DNA from 3 places in the Duganella rhizosphaerae genome. Region 1 is predicted to be linked to each of the others. Evidence: riboswitches for the same ligand, from Rfam matches in the RefSeq annotation. Region 1 holds a riboswitch; each other region holds the start of a gene.
The links. A riboswitch is a leader RNA that binds a small molecule or an ion and turns the genes downstream of it on or off. The one in region 1 is predicted to bind cobalamin.

Region 1 (7,324 bases):
CGGCCGTCGGCGGTGTAGATGCCGCCCTGGATGCCCTTGTCGCAGCTGAAGGCTTGCGAGAAGTAGCGCTTGTCGCTCAGGTTCAGGCCCGACACCGCGAACTCCCACTGGCCAAGCTTGCGGGCGTAGCGCGCGTCCAGCGTGGTGTAGGAAGGGATCTGCGCCGGGCACTTGTTGTCGAAGTCACCGCCGTTGCGCTGGCTGTCCACCCACTGCGCGCCGATATCGGCGGTGTGGCCGCTTGCCAGGGTCCAGCTCAGGCGCGCGGTCAGGGTGTTCTTCGGCACCAGCACCATCTCCTTGCCGTTGTTGACGCCGTCGGTGAACTTGGCGTCCACGTGCTGATAGTGGGCGGTCAGGTTCCAGGCGGCGTTGATGCGCTGCTCGGCGTCGATCTCGAAGCCTTGGCGGCGGGTCGGCGCCAGGTTGGTGTTGGCGCCGTAGCCGAAGTTAAGTGTCGGATCGAAGAATATCTCGTTGGTCAGGTTGTGGCGGAACACGCGGCCGGTGATTTTCTGCGCGGCGCTGCCGTAGCTGACGCCCAGCTCCAGGTCATGCGACTGCTGCGGCATCAGCAACACCGTGTTGGTGTCGACGGTGTAGCCGTTTTCATCGGCGTTGGCGACGCGATAGCTCTGGCCGGCCTTGCCGTAGACGGTCAGGTGGGCGACCGGCATGTAGCTCGCTTGCAGCTCCCAGGCGTTCAGACCTTGCGCCAATTTGTAGGCGTTGGGGCCGAAGGTGTTCAGCGGATCGACGGCGTCCTTGTTGAAGATCTCGCGGCGTACGCCGGCCGAGACGCGGCCTTCATGGGCGGCGTCGAAACGCAGTTCGTCGCGCAGGTACAGCGCTTTCGAGTGCTGGGTGGCGTCGGCCGCCGAATATAAACGGCTGGTGGTGGCGGTACGGTTCCAGACGGTCCAGTCGAAGCCGGCCACCATTTCGTTCAGCATGCCGCCGATCTTGCCCAAGCGGCGCACGCGCGGCGAGAACTGGGTCTGCTTGCTGTCGTAGGTGGTAGTCGATGGGCCGAGGCGATCGTAGTAAGTTGCTGCCGCCGTCTTCTTGCGGTACGACAGGTCGGCCGCCAGCTCGTAGGCGCCGATGCGGCGCTGGCCGAAGGCGGTGAAACGGTCGTTATCGAGTTTGCCGTTGTCGTTCGACGTGGTGGACTGGCGCGGATTGGCCTTGTATTGGTCTTCTGTCAGCGCGCCGGCGAAGCGCATATCCTGGCGCGCGCCTTCATAGCGGAAGCCGGCGCGGCCGGCGTTGTCGAACCATTGCGCGCCGCCGCTGAAGTGGGTCTGCTTGAATTCATTGTTGTCGCGGTAGTTGTCGGTGCGCTGGGTGTCGAGCGTGGCGTCGGCGGCGAAGCCGTCCCAGGCCTGGAAGCCGGAGACGCGCGCTTCGCCGGCGCGGAACTGGCCGCCCTCGACGAACACGCTGCCGCGGCGGCTGTTCTTTTCCGGGCGCTTGGTGACGATGTTGATCACGCCGCCCGTGGCGCCGTCGCCGTACAACACGCTGGCGCCGCCGCGCGTGATTTCGATGTGCTCCACGGTGTCGATCGGGATGGTCGACAGGATGGCGTTGCTCAGTTCATTTTCCGACAGGCGCACGCCATCCAGCACGATCACCATATTCTGGCTGCTGTTGCTGCCGAAGCCGCGCAGGTCCAGGCTGAAGTCCGGGCTGCCGTCCAGGCTCTGGCGGCCGTACACGCCGCCCACCTTGCGGATGGCGGTGTTGACGTCGTTGGCGCCGGCGCGCTGGATGTCTTCGGCCGTGATGACGACGGCGCCGATCGGCGTCAGCGCCGCGTAGGCGTCGAAGCGCGAGCCGGTGATGACGATGGGCGCGAGCGCCTCGGAGATCTGTGCGGCGGCGGGAACGGCGGCGGCAAAGCACAGGGAGACGGCGGCGGCCAGCAGGCGCGGTTGGAAGGCGGAGGATTGCATGTCAGGTCATTTTCAAAAGAGACATCCGCCTGCGTCCCCGCAGGCTGGAAGTGTACGGAAGCCACGCGGGCTTCCCCCTGTCTGGCCGATATCCGGGCTGGCAAGGCTGAAGGTAGCCTCGCGTTACCGTTGCGGGGGCAGCACACCTTGGCCGTCGCGCCGTGGGCGCGGGCGGCCTTGTGTTTCCCGTTTAACTGCGCATGTGAGCACATGGGCAAGCACCAGAACCCCGGCATTATACGCGCGCGCCCCGGATCATTCACTTTTTAGATAGGACCTATCTACATTTCGTGCATTGATTGCAACGGCCTCCGTCCTTATAGTGAGGTCATACTCAAACCGGAGTTTTTCCATGAATGCATTGCCTAGCTATTTCCTGTCCCACGGCGGCGGCCCGTGGCCGTTCATGATGGACCAGGTGGGCCATCTGTACGGCCAGCTGGACGCGTCGCTGCGCGACATCCCGCGCCAGCTCGGCGTGACGCCGAAGGCGGTGCTGGTGATTACCGCGCATTGGGAGGAGCGTGATTTCACGCTGTCGTCGTCGGTCAAACCACCGATGATCTATGACTATGGGGGCTTCCCGCCGCACACCTACGAGGTGCAGTACAGCGCGCCGGGTTCGCCGGAGCTGGCGGCTCAGGTCAAGCAGCTGCTGGACGCGGGCGGCTTCCCGGCGCAGCTGGACGCGCAGCGCGGTTTCGACCACGGCACCTTCAGCGCCATGTATCCGATCTATCCGAATGCGGACGTGCCCATCGTGCAGCTGTCGCTCAAGCGCGGCCTCGATCCGTTGACGCATCTGGAGGTGGGCCGTTTGCTGGCCCCCTTGCGCGAGCAGGGTGTGCTGATCGTCGGCAGCGGGCTGAGTTACCACAACCTGCGCGCCTTCAACGCGCAGGGCGCGGCTGCCTCGCACGCCTTCGACGGCTGGCTGCGCGCGACGATGGCGTTGCCGCCGCAGCAACGCACGGCGCGCTTATTGGAATGGGAGCAGGCGCCGGCCGCGCGCATGGCGCATCCGCGTGAAGAGCATTTGCTGCCGCTGATGGTGGCGCTGGGCGCGGCGGAGAACGACGCGGCGGCCGTCCCCTACCACGAGGATGCATTCATGGGATCGCTGGCCGTGACCAGCTTCCGCTTCGGCTAGTCGGGCTGCCACCCCGCAATGCGGACGCGGGGTCGGACCCCGTACGGGGTCCGACCCCTGCCCGGCTCTGCGGGTTGGGTGCTAAGTACCGCGCTTGCCGTTGGCGTAGGCTTCGGCCTTGGCGGCGGCGATGGCGGCTTTCTCGGCGTTCTTGACCGCCATCTCGGCATCGTGCACTTCCAGCCGCCCCTTACGGCTGGCCGGCGTCTCCAGCGAGATGCGGCCCAGGATGCCGCTGCGGTAGTCGCCCAGGAAGGTGTGCGAGGCTTTTTCGAAATCGAGGTCGCCGCCCTTCTGGCGGAAGCCGCGCTTGGCCGCCACCCCCTCCACCACGGCGATGCCGTCGAAGCTCTCGATATCCTTGAAGCCGTAGCGCGCCACCAGCAGCTGCGGGTAGTACTTCAGCATCTCGTCGGCCAGGAACACCGCCACCTCCTCTTCGATCAGCGCGTTCGAGCCGATCGCGTGGCTGGCCGCCAGCATCAAGCCGTCGCTCGGCAGCGCGATCTTCGGCCACAGCATGCCCGGCGTGTCGACCAGGATGGTGTTCTTGTCCAGGTAAAGCTTCTGCTGCTGCTTGGTCACCGCCGGCTCGTCGCCGACCTTGGCCACCTTGCGCTTGAGCAGCGCGTTCATCAGCGTCGACTTGCCGACGTTGGGTATCCCCATGATCATGATACGCAGCGGCTTGGTCGGCACGCCGCGGTGCGGCGCCAGCTGCTTGGCCAGCTCCGGCACGCGGGTGACGTCGGCCGGCTTCTTGGTGGTCATCGCGAACGCGGTCACGCCTTCCTGGGCGTTGTAGTAGGCCACCCAGGCCGCCGTGGCGGCCGGATCGGCCAGGTCGATCTTGTTGAGGATCTTCAGGCACGGACGCTGGCGGAACTTGCGCAGCTCCTCCACCATCGGATTGGTGCTGGCCTCGGGCAGGCGCGCGTCGACCACCTCGATCACCAGATCGGTGTTCTCCATCTGCTCGGCCGCCTTTTTCTTGGCGGCGTTCATGTGCCCTGGGTACCATTGTATCGACATGCTCTGACCTTCAAAATCGTTCTGACAATCCGCTATTTTACCTGCTGGCTCGCCTGGACTTCGGATATCATGAGGCGCTTTTCCCTTTTTCTGACCATATAAATAACATTATTCTCCACCGGAGTGCTGAAGATGAGCATAGCTGCACCGTCCAACCCCAAGGAAATCACCGTACGCGGGATTATCCTGGGCATACTGATTACGCTGGTCTTCACGGCGGCTCAGGTCTACCTCGGGCTCAAAGTGGGCCTGACCTTCGCCACCTCGATCCCGGCGGCCGTCATCTCGATGGCGCTGCTGAGCGCCTTCAAGGATGCCACCATCCAGGAAAACAACATCGTCCAGACCATCGCCTCGGCCGCCGGCACGCTGGCGTCGGTGATCTTCGTGCTGCCTGGCCTGCTGATGATAGGCTGGTGGGCCAAGGTGCCGTTCTGGCCGACCTTCGGCGCCTGCGCCATCGGCGGCGTGCTGGGCGTGATGTACACCATGCCGCTGCGCCGCGCGCTGGTGTCGCAGTCCGACCTGCCCTATCCCGAAGGCGTGGCCGCCGCTGAAGTGCTCAAGGTCGGCATGGCCTCGCGCGCCGGCGCCGCCGAAGGCAAGGCCGGCCTGTGGGCCGTGATCTGGGGCAGCGTCGCTTCCGCCGCCTTCGCCGCATTCGCCGCCGTCAAGCTGATGGCCGGCGAAGTGTCGATCTACTTCCGCACCGGGGTTGGGGCCAATGCAGGCGCCACCGGCATCGGCGCATCGAGCTCGCTGGCCCTGATCGGCGCCGGCCACCTGATGGGCATCACGGTCGGCATCGCGATGCTGGCCGGCCTGGTCATCGCCTGGGGCATCATGGTGCCGTTGATGACGTCCCTGAGCCCGGCCGCCGCCGGCGTCGACGCCAGCGCCCACGCGCTGGGCATCTGGTCCAAGGAAGTGCGCATGATGGGCGCCGGCGTGATCGGCATGGCCGCGATCATCACGCTGGCCGGCCTGGCCAAGCCTATCTTCGGCGGCCTGAAGTCGGCGATGGACTCGGCCCGCAAGGCCAAGCTCAATGGCGGTGTTTTAGACCGCACCGAGCAGGACCTGCCGATCTTCGTGGTCGGCCTGGTCACGCTGCTGTCGATGGTGCCGGCCGGCTGGCTGCTGGCCAGTTTCCTGCAAGGCGGCCCGCTGGCGTCGCTGGCGTTCCCGCTGGTGGCGGTCGGCATCGGCTACATCCTGATCGCCGGCATGTTCGCTGCCGCCGTCTGCGGCTACATGGCGGGCCTGATCGGCTCCTCCAATTCGCCGGTGTCCGGCATCGCCATCCTGACCATCCTCGGCGCCGCGCTGAGCGTGGGCATGGTCGGCCGCAGCATCATGGGTCCGGAAGTAGCCCAGGCGCTGATCGCCTACGCGCTGTTCGTCACCACCGTGGTGCTGGCCGTGGCCGTGATCGGCAACGACAACCTGCAGGACTTGAAGACCGGCCAACTGGTCGACGCCACGCCGTGGAAGCAGCAGGTCGGCCTGCTGATCGGCGTGGTCGCCGGTTCGTGCGTGGTGCCGCCGGTGCTGGAGCTGCTGAACCATGCGAACGGCTTCGTCGGCGCGCCCAACCTCAATTCGATCTCGGACCAGCCGCTGGCCGCGCCGCAGGCGCTGCTGATTTCTACGCTGGCCAAGGGCGTCATCGGCGGCCAGCTGCGCTGGGACCTGCTGGGCTACGGCGCGCTGGTCGGCCTGCTGCTGGTGGCGATCAACTTCGCCTTGAAGAAGTCCAGCAACGACAAGTACTCGCTGCCGCCGCTGGGCGTGGGCCTGGCGATCTACCTGCCGAGCGCCGTGATCACGCCGGTGTGCATCGGCGCGGTGGCCGGCTACCTGTTCGACCGCGCGATGGAGCACAAGGTCGGCGGCGACACCGCCAAGCGCCTGGGCGTGCTGGTGATGTCCGGCTTCATCGTCGGCGAGAGCTTGTTCAACGTCGCGCTGGCCGGGTTGATCGTCGTCTCCGGCAAGGGCGAGCCGCTGGCCATCGCCAATTCGCTGAGCGAAGCGCAGGGCATGATCGTCGCGCTGATCATCGGCATCGCCATGGTGTGGGGTCTGTACCGCTGGTCGGCCAAGAGTGGCCGCAACGTCGCCGCCTGATTCAGCAAGCCGCGTTACCACCAACGCCCTGCCGCCCGGCAGGGCGTTTTCATTTCAGGGCCGGAATCCTTGCCGGCAGTATAGACGCCGGGTTCGAAAATCAACCCTTGCGGCAATCGTGCTGGTTTGCGTTTCTGGTTCTGTCTCTTTTTGACTCGTTCTTACTTTGTGCAGCGCACCGTCCCCTACGAGACAGAACGAGACAAAACCAGACCAAACGCGCAAGGCAAACGAGCATGAATGCCGCAAGGCCCCGTGAACGGCCACCTGCCGCATACGCCGCAGGCAGCCCCGGCACCAACATCCGCGCTCACAGGTCGGCCAGCGCCTTGACGTGCGCCACCACGCTGCGGCCCAGCGCCGACAGGTTGTAGCCGCCTTCGAGGCAGCTGACGATGCGGCCCTTGGCGTACAGCCGGGCCACCTCCATCACCTGCTGCGTCATCCACGCGTAATCGGCTTCGACCAGGCCCATGCCGCCGATGTCGTCCTCGCGGTGGGCGTCGAAGCCGGCCGAGATGAAGATCATCTCCGGCTGGAACGCGTGCAGCGCCGGCAGCCATTGCTCCAGCACGATCTGGCGCACCGCATCGCCCCGCGTGTGCGCCGGCACCGGCACGTTGACCATGTGCGCGCTGACCGGCAACGGCTCGGTGTACGGATAAAACGGATGCTGGTAGAAGCTGACCATCAGCGCGCGCGGCTCGTCCAGCAGCGCCTCCTCGGTGCCGTTGCCGTGGTGGACGTCGAAATCGACCACCGCCACCCGCGCCAGGCCGCGCGCGTCCAGCGCATGCTTGGCCGCCACGGCGACGTTGTTGAACAGGCAGAAGCCCATCGGCTCCACCGGCCGCGCATGGTGGCCGGGCGGACGCACCGAGCAGAAGGCGTTGGCGATCTCGCCGTCGATGACCGCGTCGGTCGCGGCCACGGCGGCGCCGGCGGCGCGCTGGGCGGCGCGCCAGCTGTAGTGGTTGAGCGAGGTGTCGCCGTCGATCGGATAGCTGTCGCCCGGCGCCGGCACGTTGTCGCGCACGATGGCGATGGCGTTGCG
Region 2 (7,324 bases), on a different contig from region 1:
ATTCGCGCGACAAGTCGGCAGACGACGGCGTACCGTCATACAGGCCCATAACGCCTTCGATCAGGATGACATCCGCTTCGGCGGCGGCCTGCGCCAACTGGCTGCGGCACAGTTCATGGCCGACCATCCACAGGTCCAGCGAGCGCACCGGCGCGCCGCTGGCGCGTTCCAGCAGCATTGGATCGATGAAATCCGGACCGCATTTGAACACGCGCACGCGCTTGCCCTGGCGCGCCAGTTTGCGCGCCAGCGCGGCGGTGACTGTGGTCTTGCCCTGGCCGGAGGCGACGGCCGCCACCAGCAGGGCTTTGACTTCGACGTGCGTCGTCATTACCACTCGGTTCCAAGTTGCGCGCCGATGCCGGCCTTGAAGGCGTGCTTGACGACTTCCATTTCGGTGACGGTATCGGCGATGGCGATCAGCTCCGGCGGCGCTCCGCGCCCGGTGATGACGACATGCTGCATCGCCGGACGTGCCAGCAGATCGTTGATGACGGTTTCCACGTCCAGGTAGCGGTACTTCAGGGCGATATTCAGTTCGTCGAATACCACCAGGCCGATGTCGGGATCGGCCAGGAAGCGTTTCGCCTGTTCCCAGGCCAATTGCGCCTTTGCGATATCGCGTTCGCGGTTCTGGGTTTCCCAGGTATAGCCTTCGCCCATCGAGTGGAAGCTGATCTCTTCCGGGAAGCGGCGCAGGAACAGCTCTTCGCCGGTCTGCATCGCGCCTTTGATGAACTGCACCACGCCGACCTTCATGCCGTGGCCCATGGCGCGTATCGCCATGCCGAAGCCGCTGGAGCTTTTGCCCTTGCCGTTGCCGGTGTTGACGATGATGATGCCGATCTGCTTGTCGGCGGCGGCGATCTTGGCGTCGATGATGGCCTTCTTGCGCTCCATGCGCACGCGGTGACGTTCGTTCAGCGCCGCGGTTTGTTCGTCGATGTCGCCGGAATTCTGTTGGGTCATGCAAGGTCCTCTTTGGGGATAAAGATGCTGCGTGTGCCGTGCTGGATGATGTCTATCGGATGGCCCAGGTATTCGCCCAGGATCTCTGCCTGCATCACTTCCGCCGTGGTGCCGGCCAGCCAGCGGCCATCGCCCATGAGCAGCAGCGCGTGGGTGGAGACGCTGTGTGCCAGCGTCAGGTCGTGTCCTATCATGACGGCGGTCTTGCCCTGCTCGCGGCACAGGCGGGCCAGCAGGCCCATGACGCTGACCTGGTGCGCCAGGTCCAGCGCGTTGGCCGGCTCGTCGAGCAGCAGCAGCGGCGTATCCTGCGCCAGCATGGCGGAGATGGCCACGCGCTGGCGTTCGCCGCCGGACAAGGTGCGCACGTCGCGCTCGGCCAGGTCGGCCACTTCCATCGCTTCCAGCGATTTCAGCGCGATGGCGTGATCGTCGCTGCCTTCCCAATAGCGGTTGCCGTGATAAGGGTGGCGCGCCGACAGCACGGTTTCGATCACGCTGTAGGCGAAAGCGTCGCTGCGGCTCTGCGCCAGGAAGGCGCGTTGGCGCGCCAGTTCGGCCAGCGGCCAGTCGGACAGTTCGCGCTCCTGGATGGCGACGTAGCCACCGTTCGGGTCGCGCAGGCCGGCCAGTGTTTTCAGCAGTGTGCTCTTGCCGGCGCCGTTGCGGCCGATGATGCTCCAGCATTCGCCGTCACGCACCTGCCAGTTCAGATCCGTAATCAGCTGGCGCTGGCCGATTTTCAGGGAAAGGTTATGGGTGCTGATCATCATTTGCGCAAACGGTGCAGTTGGTACAGGAAGACCGGCGCGCCGATCAGCGCCGTCAGTACACCGACCGGCAACTGCTGCGGCGCGATGATGGTGCGGGCCAGCGTGTCCGCCAGCAGCAGGAAGGTGCCACCGGCCAGTGCGGCCGCCGGAATCAGTACGCGGTGGTCCGCGCCGACGGCGAAGCGGCAGGCATGGGGCACGATCAGGCCGACGAAGCCGACGCTGCCCGCGCTGGTGACAGCGCTGGCGGTCAGCAGGCCGGATATGAAGAACAGGCCTTTGCGCAACGCGCCGACGCGGATGCCCAGCGTGGCGGCGGCTTCGGCGTGCAGCGCCATCACGTTCATGGAACGGGCGCTGCGCAGGGCGAATACCAGGCCGCCGGCCAATACGATCCAGGGCAGCGCGCGCATCGGCGCGCCGGCCAGGTCGCCGATCATCCAGAACACCATGCTGCGCAAACGGCTTTCAGGAGCGATGGAGAGCATCAGCGTCACCATCGCCATGCAGGCGGAGGACAGGATGACGCCGGTCAGCAGCAATAGAGCGGTGCCGCCTTCGGCCGCCGCGCCGCCGCGCAGGTCGCGCCGGGCCAGCAGATACAGCATCATCGAGACGGCGACGGCGCCGCCGAAGGCCGAGGCGTCGACCATCCAGATGGCGCAGCCGAACAGCAGTGCGGCCAGGGCGCCGACGGAAGCGCCGGCGGAAATGCCCAGTACATACGGGTCGGCCAGTGGATTGCGCAACAGCGCCTGCATCATCACGCCCGCCAGCGACAGGGCTGCGCCGGTGACGAAGGCGGTCAGCGCGCGGCTCAGGCGCAGGTCGAGCAGGGTGGAGGCCAGCGTCTGGCTTTGGCCATGCAGCAGTTCATTGACTGCCGCGGGAATATCGGAGAGAGGAATCGAGACCGAGCCGGTCATGCCCGAGAAAACCAGGCTGGCAAACGCGAACAGCACCAACCCTGTCAGAGTGACGGCGGCACGGCGTCGCAGATTGCGGGAGAAAGAATGCATGCACTGCTTTCAAAAAAGAGAGACTGCCGGGCGCGCGGCGTATGCGCCCCACGCCCGGCAGGTTACACCATTACTGCTTACTTGTAGCCGTAGCGGATACCGGCAAACAGCTTGGACATCGGCGTGGCGTAATTGCGCGCCAGGTCGTACTGCTTGTCGCTGATATTATTCCAGCGGACCAGCGCCGACCAGTCGCGGTTGAAGTGGTAGGTCGCGTACAGATTGACCAGTCCATAGCCGCCAAGGCGGACCTCGTTGGCGGCGTCCTCGTAGCGGTCGCCGGACAATTCCAGTTCCACGCCGGCCTTCAAGGCGCCGGCGCTGTAGTCGGCCATCAGGTTGCCGTGCTTTTTGGCGCGGCGCTGCAGGCGTTTGTTGTTGGTTTCGTCCTTTGGATCTTGCAGGTCGACGTTGGCGGCCAGGTTGAAGCGGCCCAGCTGCTGGCTGGCGCCCAGGGTCAAGCCTTCAAGCAGGGCGTGGTTGACGTTGTAGGCGCAGCCACTCTTTGCACCGGTGAATGGGCATGGCTTGGTGTTCACCAGCAGGTCGGTCAGGCGGTTGCGGTAATAGCTGGCGCTCAGCGCGGTGTTGCCGCTGTCGTAGCGAAGACCGATTTCCGCATTCTTGCCCAGCTCCGGTTTGTTGTTACTGTTACCGTAGCCTGGGTAGTACAGTTCATTGTAGGTCGGTGCGCGGAAGCTGGTACCGTAGCTGGCGGTGGCGCGCAGTACCTGCGTGAAGTTGTAGCCGTAGCCCAGGGAGCCGGTGTTCTTCGAGCCGTAGAGCGATTTGTCACGGCGTATGCTGGCGTTGAACAGGTTGGCGCCGCGGCGGGCGTTATAGGCAGCGGCGACGGAATTGGTGGTGCGCTGCGGGTCGGCCAGTTTGAAGCCGTTGGTCTCGACTTCTTCCTTGCGATGGTCGTACAGCAGTTGCAGCACGTCGGCGCCAATCAGCACATCATTCTGCCAAGTGAAGTCGGTTTGTTTGGTGTTGATCTGCGAGTAGCCAGATGCGGCCGCGCTGGTGTAGGTCGCGCCGTTGTCCTTGGCTTGAGAGTATTGCACCAGGCTTTGCCAGGCAGGCAGGATCTGGTTCTTGCTGTAGATGGCCGCGTTGTCGAGCTTGGCGTTCGAATGGACGTCGTACGGCGATGAGCCGCTGTCGTACTGGGAATAGAGTTTGCTGTGCAGGAGCAGCGCACCGATTTCCTGGCCTTCTGCCAGGCGCAGACTGAATTGGGCCGCCGCGTTTTCGCGATCGTAGCCGTCTTTGTCGGCGTTATACGAGGCGCTGGCAGGACGGGTGGACGAGAAACCGTCCGACTTTTCCTTGCCGGCGCTGATCGCGTAGCTGAAGCTGTGCTCACCGCCGGTGGCGCCGGAGAGCGATACATCGCCTTCGCGGGTGTTGTCGGTGCCGTAGCCGGCGAAGGCGGTGAACGCTGGCGCGCCCTGGCCCTTCTTGGTGAAGATCTGGATCACGCCGCCGATGGCGTCCGCGCCATACAGGGAGCTCAGTGGGCCGTAGACGATTTCGATATGGTCGATGGCGGTCAGCGGAATGGCGCTCCAGTTGGCGGCGCCGGTGGTCGACGAACCGATACGCACGCCGTCGACCAGCACGAGATTCTGGTTGCTGTTGGCGCCGCGGATAAACACGGTGGCGTTGGTGCCGGAGCCGCCGTTGCGGGCGATCTCGATGCCGCGCTGGCGTTGCAGCAGGTCGACGATGGAGCCGGCTCCTGATTCGGCGATTTGCTCGGCGCTGATGGTGACGCTGTCGCTGATCACGTCGGACAGGGCCTGCGGGCTGCGGGTGGCGGTGACCAGCACGGTGCCGGCGATTGGTTCTGCGTGCGCGCAGGAGGCGGCCATTGCCAGCGCCAGCGACGTCAGGGCCGCAGGACGGGAGATACGAAGGGTCATGATGTAATTTTTCTGTTAATAGCAACCGGCCGACGTCCCCGTGGGCCAGATTGAACAGAAGCGGATAACTGAGAGATGCGTGTTCGCGCACATCCCGTTCGCTCGCTTCCACCTGATTTGGCCGGTATCCGGGCTGGCAAGTTAGACCACCTCACCTTCCCATGCAGAGCACAGTGGTTTGTCAGAGGAGGTTTGTCGCGCATCAGCTGCGACACTTGCTTACCGTTGCGGGGGCAGCACATGTGGACTCTTACAGAGCTTCATGTTTCCCGTTTAACTGCGCATCTGGACAGACGCGCGGGCACCAAAACCCGGTCATTATACGGGTTTGTGCGGCGCCGGTCATGGGGTGGCGGTTTAGTTTTGCAGTACCAGCGTGGCGCCGTAGGCGATTTGATGCGGATGGCGGGCCGCTTGCAGCGCCATTTCGGCCGGCGCCAGGCCGGTATGGCAGGCCGACAGCAGGCGCATCGCGCCGGCGTGGCAGATCACGATGGCGTCTTGCTGCTGGCGCTGGAGGTCGGCGTAAAAGGTGGCGATGCGGGCGGCCATGCGCAGCAAGCTTTCGCCGCCGCCGGGGCGGTAGTTGACCAGGTCCGCGGCCCAGGCGTCGATGTCGGCGCGCGCGATATCGTCCCAGTGGCGCAGTTCCCAGTCGCCGAAATCGATCTCCGCGATGCGGGCGTCCAGCAGCGGCGCTGGCGATAGCAACGGCGCCGCCAGTTGCGCCGCCAATGTGGCGCAGCGCTGAAGCGGACTGCTATATAGGGCGAGGCCTTGGGGGAGTGTGGTCGACAAGGCGGCCAGCGTTTGCGCCAGCTGGTCGGGCGCTACGGCGAGATCGCTGCGGCCGTAGCAGACGCCGGGGGCGATCAGCGGCTGCGGATGGCGCACCAGTATCAGCCGCATGGCGTTACCAGGGCAGGGCGCCGTGGCGCATGCTGGCCAGAACGCAAAGGTAGAACGCCACTTCGCTGAGCTGCTGTACCGCCCCGAGGCAATCGCCTGTATAGCCGGCGATGCGGCGTACGAATTTTCGGGCCAGCCAGGCGGTGCCGATTGCGGCGGCGGCGATGCCGGTCGCCAGTGCGGTCCACGTCAGCCATCCGCAGGCGATCATCGCCAGCGCGGGAATGGCGGCGCTGGCGACGGCCAGCGCGAATTCTGCGGTGCTCATCTTTTGCGCCAGTGGCTTGGCCTTGCCTTCCGCACGTGCGTAGTCGAGGCGCCAGATCAGCGAGGTTGCCATTAATCGCGAAAGCGGATGGGCGACGAGGAGCGCGGCAATCGCCGCCAGCGGAGACAGCATGGAGAGTGTCGTGCACTTGGTGGCGAGCAGGCAGATGATGCCGATGGCGCCGTAAGCGCCGATGCGCGAGTCCTTCATGATTTCCAATACGCGCTCCGGCGTCATGCCGCCGCCGAAGCCGTCGCACATGTCGGCAAAGCCGTCTTCATGGAAGGCGCCGGTGGCGTAGATGCCTGCAGCGGTGGACAGCAGCACGGCGACCGGCGCGGGCAGGAACCATGCGGCCAGCGCATACACGCCGGCCGTGATGGCTGCGACCACCATGCCGATCAGCGGAAAGTAGCGTGACGCCTGGTTCAGCCACGCAGGGTCGAAGCCCACCCAGCCGGGAATCGGCAGGCGGGTAAAGAACTGGAGCGCGGTGAAGAACAGTCGTAGTTGGTGCACGGCGCTTACTCGAACTTTTCGCTGACGTGGGCCGATTCGAACGTGGCCATCTGGTTCAGGAAGTTGACCGACGCATGCAGCAGCGGCAGCGCCAGCGCGCAGCCGGTGCCTTCGCCCAAGCGCAGGCCCAGGTTCAGCAGCGGCTTGGCGCCCAGCGCGGCCAGCATCTGCTGGTGGCCGTTTTCGTCGGAGCAGTGAGCGAACACGCAGTAGTCCAGGATGGCCGGTTGCACGCGGGCCGCCACCAGCAGCGCGCTGGTGACGATGAAGCCGTCGATCAGCAGCACTTTGCGCAATTCGGCTGCCTTCAGCATGGCGCCGGTCATCATGGCGATCTCCAGGCCGCCGAAGGTGGCCAGCACGTCCAGCGGCTCGGCTGCGGCGGTGTGTTTGGCGACTGCCGCTTCGACCACGTGTTGCTTGCGCAGGATGCCTTCCGCGGTGAGGCCGGTGCCGGCGCCCACGCATTGCTCGACCGGGATGCCGGTCAGCTTGTGCATCAGTGCGGCGGCGGCGGTGGTGTTCCCGATGCCCATCTCGCCGAAGCCGACCACGTTGCCATCCAGCTCTGCGGCCAAGGCCATGCCTGCGGCCAGCGCGGCCTCGCAAGTGGCGCGGCTCATCGCCGGTTCCTGCGCGAAGTTCCGGGTGCCGGGCGCCAGCTTACGGTCGGTCAGGCCGGCGCGCGGTCCAAAGTGGTGATTGACGCCGGAATCGATGATGCGCAGTTCGCAGTTGGTCTGCGTCGCGAAGACGTTGATGGCGGCGCCGCGCGCGAGGAAGTTCTCGACCATCTGCCAGGTCACGTCTTGCGGGTAGGCGGAGATGCCTTCCGCGACTACGCCGTGATCGGCCGCAAACACCAGGATGGCTGGCTTCGTGATTGTGAGTGCACGTGTGTTCTGTATAAGGCCGATTTGTTTGGCCAGCGATTCCAGT
Region 3 (7,324 bases), on a different contig from region 1:
CACCTTCAAGGTCGAGGACTTCAGCTACGACGCCGGCAAGCCCGACGCCGACAGCGCCTCGTTCAACCTGGTCAAGGGCGGCCTGCGTTCGGTGACCGGCCTGCTGGGCAAGCGCAACAAGGAAAAGTTCGCCATGAAGACGCCGAGCGCCACCATCGGTATCCGCGGCACCACCTTCATCGCCGACATCGTCGAGCCGAGCGAGGAGGCGGTGGCCTCGCGCCTGGCCTACAACCTGGCCAGCACCGCCGCGCTGGACGAGCTGGCCGCGCCGGTGCGGCCGCTGATGCTGGCGCAGTTGACGCTGCCGTCGCCGACCGCTGCGCGCGCACCGGGCCTGTACGTGCAGGTGCTCGACGGCCTGATCCATGTGACCAACCCGTCCGGCACGGCCAACTTCGCTGCCGGCCAGTTCGGCTACACGCCAAGCTTCAGGACGCCGCCGATTATCCTGCCGGCCAATCCGGGCATCCCGTTCACGCCGCCGCCGGCGTTCAGCCAGAGCACCGGGCCGTCGGCCAGCACCGGCCCGAGCAAGTCGAACACCGTCGACTGCGAAGTGCGCTGAACCCTGGCGTGCTTGTAGAAAAGACTTGACCTTCCCATCGTGGGATACTTGATGCTGTTGTCATCGAGTCTTCCATTGGGTTGGTCATGTCCACTTCCGCTATTCCCGTCACACTGTCGATCAAAATCGAAGGCATGACCTGCGCTTCCTGCGTGGGCCGCGTCGAGCGCGTGCTGGCGGCCGTGCCTGGCGTGGACAAGGTCAGCGTCAACCTGGCGACCGAATCGGCGCGGGTGGAATCGGCGCTGCCGCTCGATGTGGCGGCGCTGGTGCAGGCGGTCGACAAGGCCGGCTACCAGGCCACGCCCGAGCTGCCGCTGTCCGCCGCGTCTGTCGATCATGCCGCTGCGCCTGCCCACCATGCGCTGGCGGGGCCGGGCGGCGGCCGCGCGGTGCTGCTGGCGGCCGTGCTGTCGCTGCCGCTGCTGTTGCCGATGCTGCTGGAATTGGCCGGCGTGCACTGGATGCTGGACGGCCGCGTGCAATGGCTGCTGGCGACGCCGGTGCAGTTCTGGCTTGGCGCCCGCTTCTATCGCGCCGGCTGGCTGGCGCTGCGCGCCCGCAGCGGCAATATGGACCTGCTGGTGGCGCTGGGCACCAGCGCGGCGTATGGCCTGAGTGTCTATCAGCTGCTGGCGTCGGGATCCGCCATGCCGCATCTGTATTTCGAAGCGTCGGCCGTGGTGATCACCTTGATCTTGCTGGGAAAATGGCTGGAGGCGCGCGCCAAGCGCCAGACCACGTCCGCCATCCGCGCCTTGCAGGTGCTGCGGCCGGAGTCCGCGCGGGTGCGGCGCGGCGAGCGGGATGTCGAAGTGCCGATCGCCGATGTGCAGCCGGGCGAACTGGTGGTGGTGCTGCCCGGCGAGCGGGTGGCGGCGGACGGTGAAGTGGTGGAGGGCGCCAGCCATGTCGACGAGGCGCTCATCACCGGCGAGAGCCTGCCCGTGGCGCGCCACGCCGGCGACCGTGTGACCGGTGGCGCCATCAACGGCGAAGGCCTGCTGCTGGTGCGGGTGACGGCGGTGGGCGCCGAAAGCACGCTGGCGCGCATCATCCGCCTGGTGGAGGATGCGCAGGCGGCCAAGGCGCCGGTGCAGCATCTGGTGGACCGCGTCAGCGCGGTGTTCGTGCCGGTGGTGATGGTGCTGGCGGTGGCGACCTTCGCCGGCTGGTGGCTGGCGACCGGCGATGCCGAGCGGGCCATCATCAATGCGGTGGCGGTGATGGTGATCGCCTGTCCGTGCGCGCTGGGGCTGGCGACGCCGGCCGCGATCATGGCCGGCACCGGCGTGGCGGCGCGTTACGGAATACTGATCAAGGATGCGGAGGCGCTGGAGCTGGCGCACCGCATCACCACCGTGGCGTTCGACAAGACCGGCACGCTCACCGAGGGCAAGCCGTCGCTGGTCGCGCTGGAGCCGGCCGGCATCGACGAAGGGCGGTTGCTGCAACTGGCCGCCGCGATCCAGCGCGGCAGCGAACACGCGCTGGCGCGCGCCGTCACCGAGGCCGCCGCCGCGCGCTCCGCCACGGCCGACGGCGCCGCGCCAAGCGCCACCGGCGTCACCGCCTTGCCCGGCCGCGGCGTAGCGGCCATCGTCGACGGCGCGCGCCTGGTCCTGGGCAGCACGCGGCTGATGCAGGAGGAGGGCGTGGCGCTGGATGCGCTGAGCGCCCGCGCCGAGGAACTGGAGCGGCAAGGCCTGACGATATCCTGGCTGGCAGCATCGAACGCGCCGCAGCCCGCGCAGCTATTGGGCCTGCTGGCCTTCGGCGACCGCATCAAGCCGCAAGCCCGCGCCGCGCTGCAGGCGCTGCATGCGATGCACATCCAGACCATCCTGCTCACCGGCGACAACCAGGGCAGCGCCGACGCCGTCGGCAAAGAACTGGGCATAGGCCGCATCGTCGCCAACATGCTGCCCGCCGACAAAGCGGCCACCGTCGCCAGCTTGAAGACGGGCGACGCCTGCATCGCCATGGTCGGCGACGGCATCAACGACGCGCCGGCGCTGGCCGCCGCCGATGTCGGCATCGCCATGTCCAGCGGCACCGACGTCGCCATGCACGCTGCCGGCATCACCTTGATGCGTGGCGATCCGGCGCTGGTGGCTGCCGCCATTTCGATCTCGCGCCGCAGCTACAGCAAAATACGCCAGAACCTGTTCTGGGCCTTCATCTACAACCTGGTCGGCATACCGCTGGCCGCCTTCGGCCTGCTCAACCCCATGGTTGCCGGCGCCGCGATGGCGCTCAGCTCCGTCAGCGTGATCAGCAACGCCTTGCTGCTGCGCCGCTGGACGCCGGACCACCTGAAAGGACAAGCATGAACATCGGACAAGCGGCGGCCGCCAGCGGCGTCTCGGCCAAGATGATCCGCTATTACGAAAGCATCGCCCTGATCCCGCCGGGCAAGCGCAGCGAGGCCGGCTACCGCATCTACGGCGACAACGACCTGCACGCGCTGCGCTTCGTCAAGCGCGGACGCTCGCTGGGTTTTTCGCTGGACCAGATCCGCGACCTGCTGTCGCTGTGGCAGAACAAGGAGCGCGCCAGCGCCGACGTCAAGACCATCGCCATGGGCCACGTGGCGGAGCTGAACCAGCGCATCGCCGAGCTGACCGAAATGCGCGACACACTGCAAACGCTGGCCGGCTGCTGCCACGGCGACCATCGCCCCGACTGCCCGATACTCCAAACCCTTGCCGGGTAAAGTATAATCGCCCGGTTTTGGTGCCCGCGCGTCTGTCCAGACGCGCAGTTAAACGGGAAACATGAAGCTGGCCACGCCAGCCAACATGTGCTGCCCCCGCAACGGTAAACAAGCGTCGTCGTTGACGACAAATCCGCCTCTTCAAACCACTGTGCAGTCGCATGGGAAGGTCAGGCGGTGTCGCTTGCCAGCCCGGATACCGGCCAGGACAGGTGGAAATGCCCAGGCATTTCTGTTCAAGCCGCTCACGGGGAAGTGAGCGGCTTGCATCTGTTTCGATCTACATCTATGCATCGATTTTGCGCGCCACGGCCTTGCCGACTGGCGGCCGTGCCTTGCGCACGCGCCGTTCGCGTACGCCTGCGCCCCGATTCTCCCTCTCTGCCTACAGGACCCGCCCATGTTTAACCTGCCCGCCGACGCCGCCGTGCACTCCATCGAGACACTGCTGTACTCCATTTCCACCATCCTGTACCTGCCCGTGCTGCTGGGGATCGCAGCGCTGGTGCTGCATATGCTGGTGTGCTTCGGCACCTTCGGCGCCGAATGGCTGGAGCGCCGCCGCGGCGTGCGCGTGCTGGTCGCCACCGCCAAACAGGAGATGGCCGCCGTGCTGACCGCGCAGGAAGGCGAGCCGGGACTGGACGCCCGCCTCGAACGACTGGTGCAGCGCGCCGACGTCAACGGCGTGCGCCGCCTGGACGGCGTGCGCTTCGTGGTGCGCGTCGGCCCGGCGCTGGGGCTGATGGGCACCCTGATCCCGATGGGCATTTCGCTGGCCGGCCTGGCGCAGGGCAACCTGCCGAAGATGGCCGAGTCGATGACCACCGCCTTCACCGCCACCGTGGTCGGCCTGGCGTGCAGCGTCAGCGCCTATGTACTGAGCCTGGTGCGCGAGCACTGGCTGCGCAGCGACCTGACCGAGATCGCCTACGCCGCCGAATCCCACCTGGCGGCGCAAGACCACAAGCCGCACCTGGTGCGCGCGGGAGCCTGAGATGCGCTATATGAACCGCCACCGCTACAGCCGCATCGGCGAGCATAACGAAGACCCGCTGGCCGGCGTCGCCAACCTGTTCGACGCCAGCATCGTCTTCATCGTCGCCATGATGCTGGCGCTGTTCTCGGCCTGGAACATGATGGACCTGCTGGATCCGAACTCCGAAGTCACCATCGCCAAGAAAAGCGCCGATGGCCATGTCGAGGTGCTGACCAAGAAAGGCGCCGAAATCAAGGTGAGCAAAGTCAGCGACAAGCCGCTGTCGGGCTCAGGCAAACGCCTGGGCACCGCGTATCAACTGCCGGATGGGAAGGTCGTCTATGTACCTGAATAAAAAATTGTGGGCGCTGCTGCTGTTGCTGGTGTCCCTGTGCATCGGCGGCTATGTGCACTCGGCGCAGGCGCCGCGCACGCTGGCGCTGATGTTGGGCGATATCGAATCCCGTCCCGCCGTGCTGGCGGTGCGCGGCCTGCAGGCCGAGTTGAAGGAGCTGAACGTCGCCGTGCGCATCATCCCCGCCAACGGCATGACGCCGGCCGACCGCGCAGCCCTGACCGGCGCCGATGTGGCGATCGTCAACACCAAGGGCCGCCAGGCCATGGTGGCCCTGGGCGCCGAACTGCAGGCCTTGCAGAAGGCGCGCCGTCCGGTGTTCGCGGTCGGTGGCGCCATCGACGACAGCCTGCGCGAGCAGGGCGTGCGCGACGATAAAACCATACAGTCCTACCATAGCGAAGGCGGCGTGGAGAACATGGGCAATCTGCTGCGCTACATCCTGCGCAACCACTTCGGTTCCAGGTTGACGGTCGCGCCGGTGCATGCGATGCCGGAAGTGGGCCTGTACGACGTGGCGGCCAACCGCACGTCCAGCAGCTACGAGCAGTACCTGCAAGGCTACGCCAACTACAAGGCCGGCGCGCCTTGGATCGCCGTGCCGTTCTACCGCGCCAGCCTGGTGGCGGGACAAACGCTGCCGCTGGCGGCCATCGTCGCGCGGCTGGAAGCGAGCGGCTATAACGTGCTGCCGGTGTTCGGCTATCCCTACGACGTGCCGCTGCGCTTCCTGCTGGACGAAAACGGCAAGAGCCGCGTCGAGCTGATCGTCGCGCTGGGCATGAAGGTGGGCGGCACCGCCAACACCGGCGCGCTGCTCGACAAGATCGGCGTCCCGGCGATCAACGCCATCACCTTGAGCCAGCAGTCGCTGGCGCAGTGGCAGGAATCGAAGATCGGTCTCGATATCATCGAACGCACCTGGCAGCTGGCCGGCGCCGAAGTGGCGGGCCTGATCCAACCGACCGTGGTCGCCAGCCGCGAACGCATCAGCGATGCGCAGACCGGCCTGGCCTACGTGGAGGAGACGCCCATCCCCGAGCGCATCGAGCGCCTCAACCAGCGCGTCGCCAGCTGGCTGGCCTTGCGCCAGAAGGCCAACGGCGACAAGCGCATCGCCATGCTGTACTTTAACTATCCGCATGGTTCCGAGACCATCGGCGCGGCCTACCTGAACGTGCTGCCGGAGAGCCTGTGGCAGATCGTCCAGCGCCTGAAGCAGGAGGGCTACCAGACCGGCGCCGCGCTGCCGCCGTCGCAGGAAGAGCTGCAAGGCGAGATCCAGCAGTGGGGCAACTACCCCGGCAAGTCCAAGGGCGACTACATGGCGGGCCTGAAGCACCTGGCCGAAAGCGGCCAGGCCTTGCTGGTGCCGCTGGCCGACTACCAGAAGTGGTTCGCCACGCTGGCACAGCCGCTGCGCGCATCGATAGAGAAATCCTGGGGCAAGCCGGAGAACGCGCCTGTCCTGTGGCGCAACGCCAAGGGCGAGCCGTTCTTCGTCTATCCGGCGCGCCGCTTCGGCAATGTGCTGATGGCGCCGCAGCCCGGCCGCGCGTGGGAGCAGAACCTGGAGAAGCTGCACAATGAAGTCAGCATGCCGCCGTCGCACGAATACATCGCGTTCTACCTGTGGCTGCAAAAAGGCTTCCAGGCCAACGCCGTCATGCACATCGGCACCCACGGCACGCAGGAATGGCTGACCGGTAAAGAGGCCGGCCTGTCGGAAAGCGATCCGACCGAGGCGCTGATCGGCGCCATGCCCAACATCTACCCCTACGTGATGGACGACGTGGGCGAGGGCATACAGGCCAAGCGCCGCGGCATGGCCGTCATCATCGACCACATGACGCCACCGTTCGACGTCGCCGGCCTGAATCCCGACCTGCGCGAGCTGGGCGCGCTGCTCAACGACTACCGCGTGGCCGAGCAAAAAAGCCCGCTGCTGGCGCGTAGCCACCTGACGGCGATCAACCGCCTGGCGGCCAAGAGCGGCGTGTTGAAGGACATGAAGAAGACCGAGCTCAAAACCGAAGCCGACATGGAAGGCCTGGAGGAGTACCTGGACGACACCGGCAGCAAGCTCACGCCGTTCGGCCTGCACACCTTCGGCGTGGCGCCGAAGCCTGAGCTGCGCAACGCCACCGCGCGCGCCGTGGTCAGCCTCGACACCACGTCGACGGCGGAGCAGAAAACCAAACGCATCGCCCAGCTGGAAAACGATATCGAGCGCAGCGCCGGGCTGGAACTGGAGCGCTTGATGCAGGCGCTGTCCGGCCGCTACATCCCGACCGGCGCCAGCGCCGACCTGGTACGCAATCCGGATGCGCTGCCGACTGGCCGCAACTTCTTCGGCCTCGATCCATCGCGCATCCCGAGCAAGACCACCTACGAAGCCGGCTACAAACTGGCGCAGCAGCTGGCGGAGGATTATCGCAAGCGCCACGGCGCCTGGCCGGACAAGTTGAGCATGAACCTGTGGGGCGTCGAAACCTCGCGCCACGAAGGCATCATGGAAGCGCAGGCGATGGCGCTGATGGGCGTGCGTCCGACGTGGGACGAACGTGGCCGCGTGACCGGCGTGGAAGCGCTGACGCGCAAGCAGCTGGGACGTCCGCGCGTGGACGTGACGCTGATCTCGTCCGGCCTGTTCCGCGACCTGTTCGGCAACCTGCTGACGCTGATGGACCAGGCCGCGCAACTGGC

Region 2: another riboswitch for cobalamin. It lies ahead of RUGAMON1_RS31845 (TonB-dependent receptor domain-containing protein); the one in region 1 lies ahead of RUGAMON1_RS29160 (TonB-dependent receptor).
Region 3: another riboswitch for cobalamin. It lies ahead of RUGAMON1_RS21680 (MotA/TolQ/ExbB proton channel family protein); the one in region 1 lies ahead of RUGAMON1_RS29160 (TonB-dependent receptor).

What each region holds. Positions count from the first base shown of each region.
Region 1 covers NZ_BPWK01000020.1:14,906-22,229, forward strand. The annotation lists gene RUGAMON1_RS29160 (TonB-dependent receptor) at 1-1,958, opposite strand, end outside; cobalamin riboswitch at 2,025-2,199, opposite strand; gene RUGAMON1_RS29165 (DODA-type extradiol aromatic ring-opening family dioxygenase) at 2,311-3,108, shown strand; gene ylqF (ribosome biogenesis GTPase YlqF) at 3,190-4,140, opposite strand; gene RUGAMON1_RS29175 (OPT family oligopeptide transporter) at 4,273-6,270, shown strand; gene RUGAMON1_RS29180 (histone deacetylase family protein) at 6,581-7,324, opposite strand, start outside.
Region 2 covers NZ_BPWK01000028.1:427-7,750, reverse strand. The annotation lists gene RUGAMON1_RS31865 (cobyrinic acid a,c-diamide synthase CobB) at 1-331, opposite strand, end outside; gene cobO (cob(I)yrinic acid a,c-diamide adenosyltransferase) at 331-969, opposite strand; gene RUGAMON1_RS31855 (ABC transporter ATP-binding protein) at 966-1,739, opposite strand; gene RUGAMON1_RS31850 (FecCD family ABC transporter permease) at 1,739-2,761, opposite strand; gene RUGAMON1_RS31845 (TonB-dependent receptor domain-containing protein) at 2,839-4,689, opposite strand; cobalamin riboswitch at 4,792-5,013, opposite strand; gene RUGAMON1_RS31840 (histidine phosphatase family protein) at 5,047-5,598, opposite strand; gene RUGAMON1_RS31835 (adenosylcobinamide-GDP ribazoletransferase) at 5,603-6,385, opposite strand; gene cobT (nicotinate-nucleotide--dimethylbenzimidazole phosphoribosyltransferase) at 6,391-7,324, opposite strand, start outside.
Region 3 covers NZ_BPWK01000011.1:2,516-9,839, forward strand. The annotation lists gene RUGAMON1_RS21665 (FecR family protein) at 1-568, shown strand, start outside; gene RUGAMON1_RS21670 (heavy metal translocating P-type ATPase) at 655-2,901, shown strand; gene cueR (Cu(I)-responsive transcriptional regulator) at 2,898-3,284, shown strand; cobalamin riboswitch at 3,286-3,506, shown strand; gene RUGAMON1_RS21680 (MotA/TolQ/ExbB proton channel family protein) at 3,685-4,281, shown strand; gene RUGAMON1_RS21685 (DUF2149 domain-containing protein) at 4,283-4,618, shown strand; gene RUGAMON1_RS21690 (cobaltochelatase subunit CobN) at 4,605-7,324, shown strand, end outside.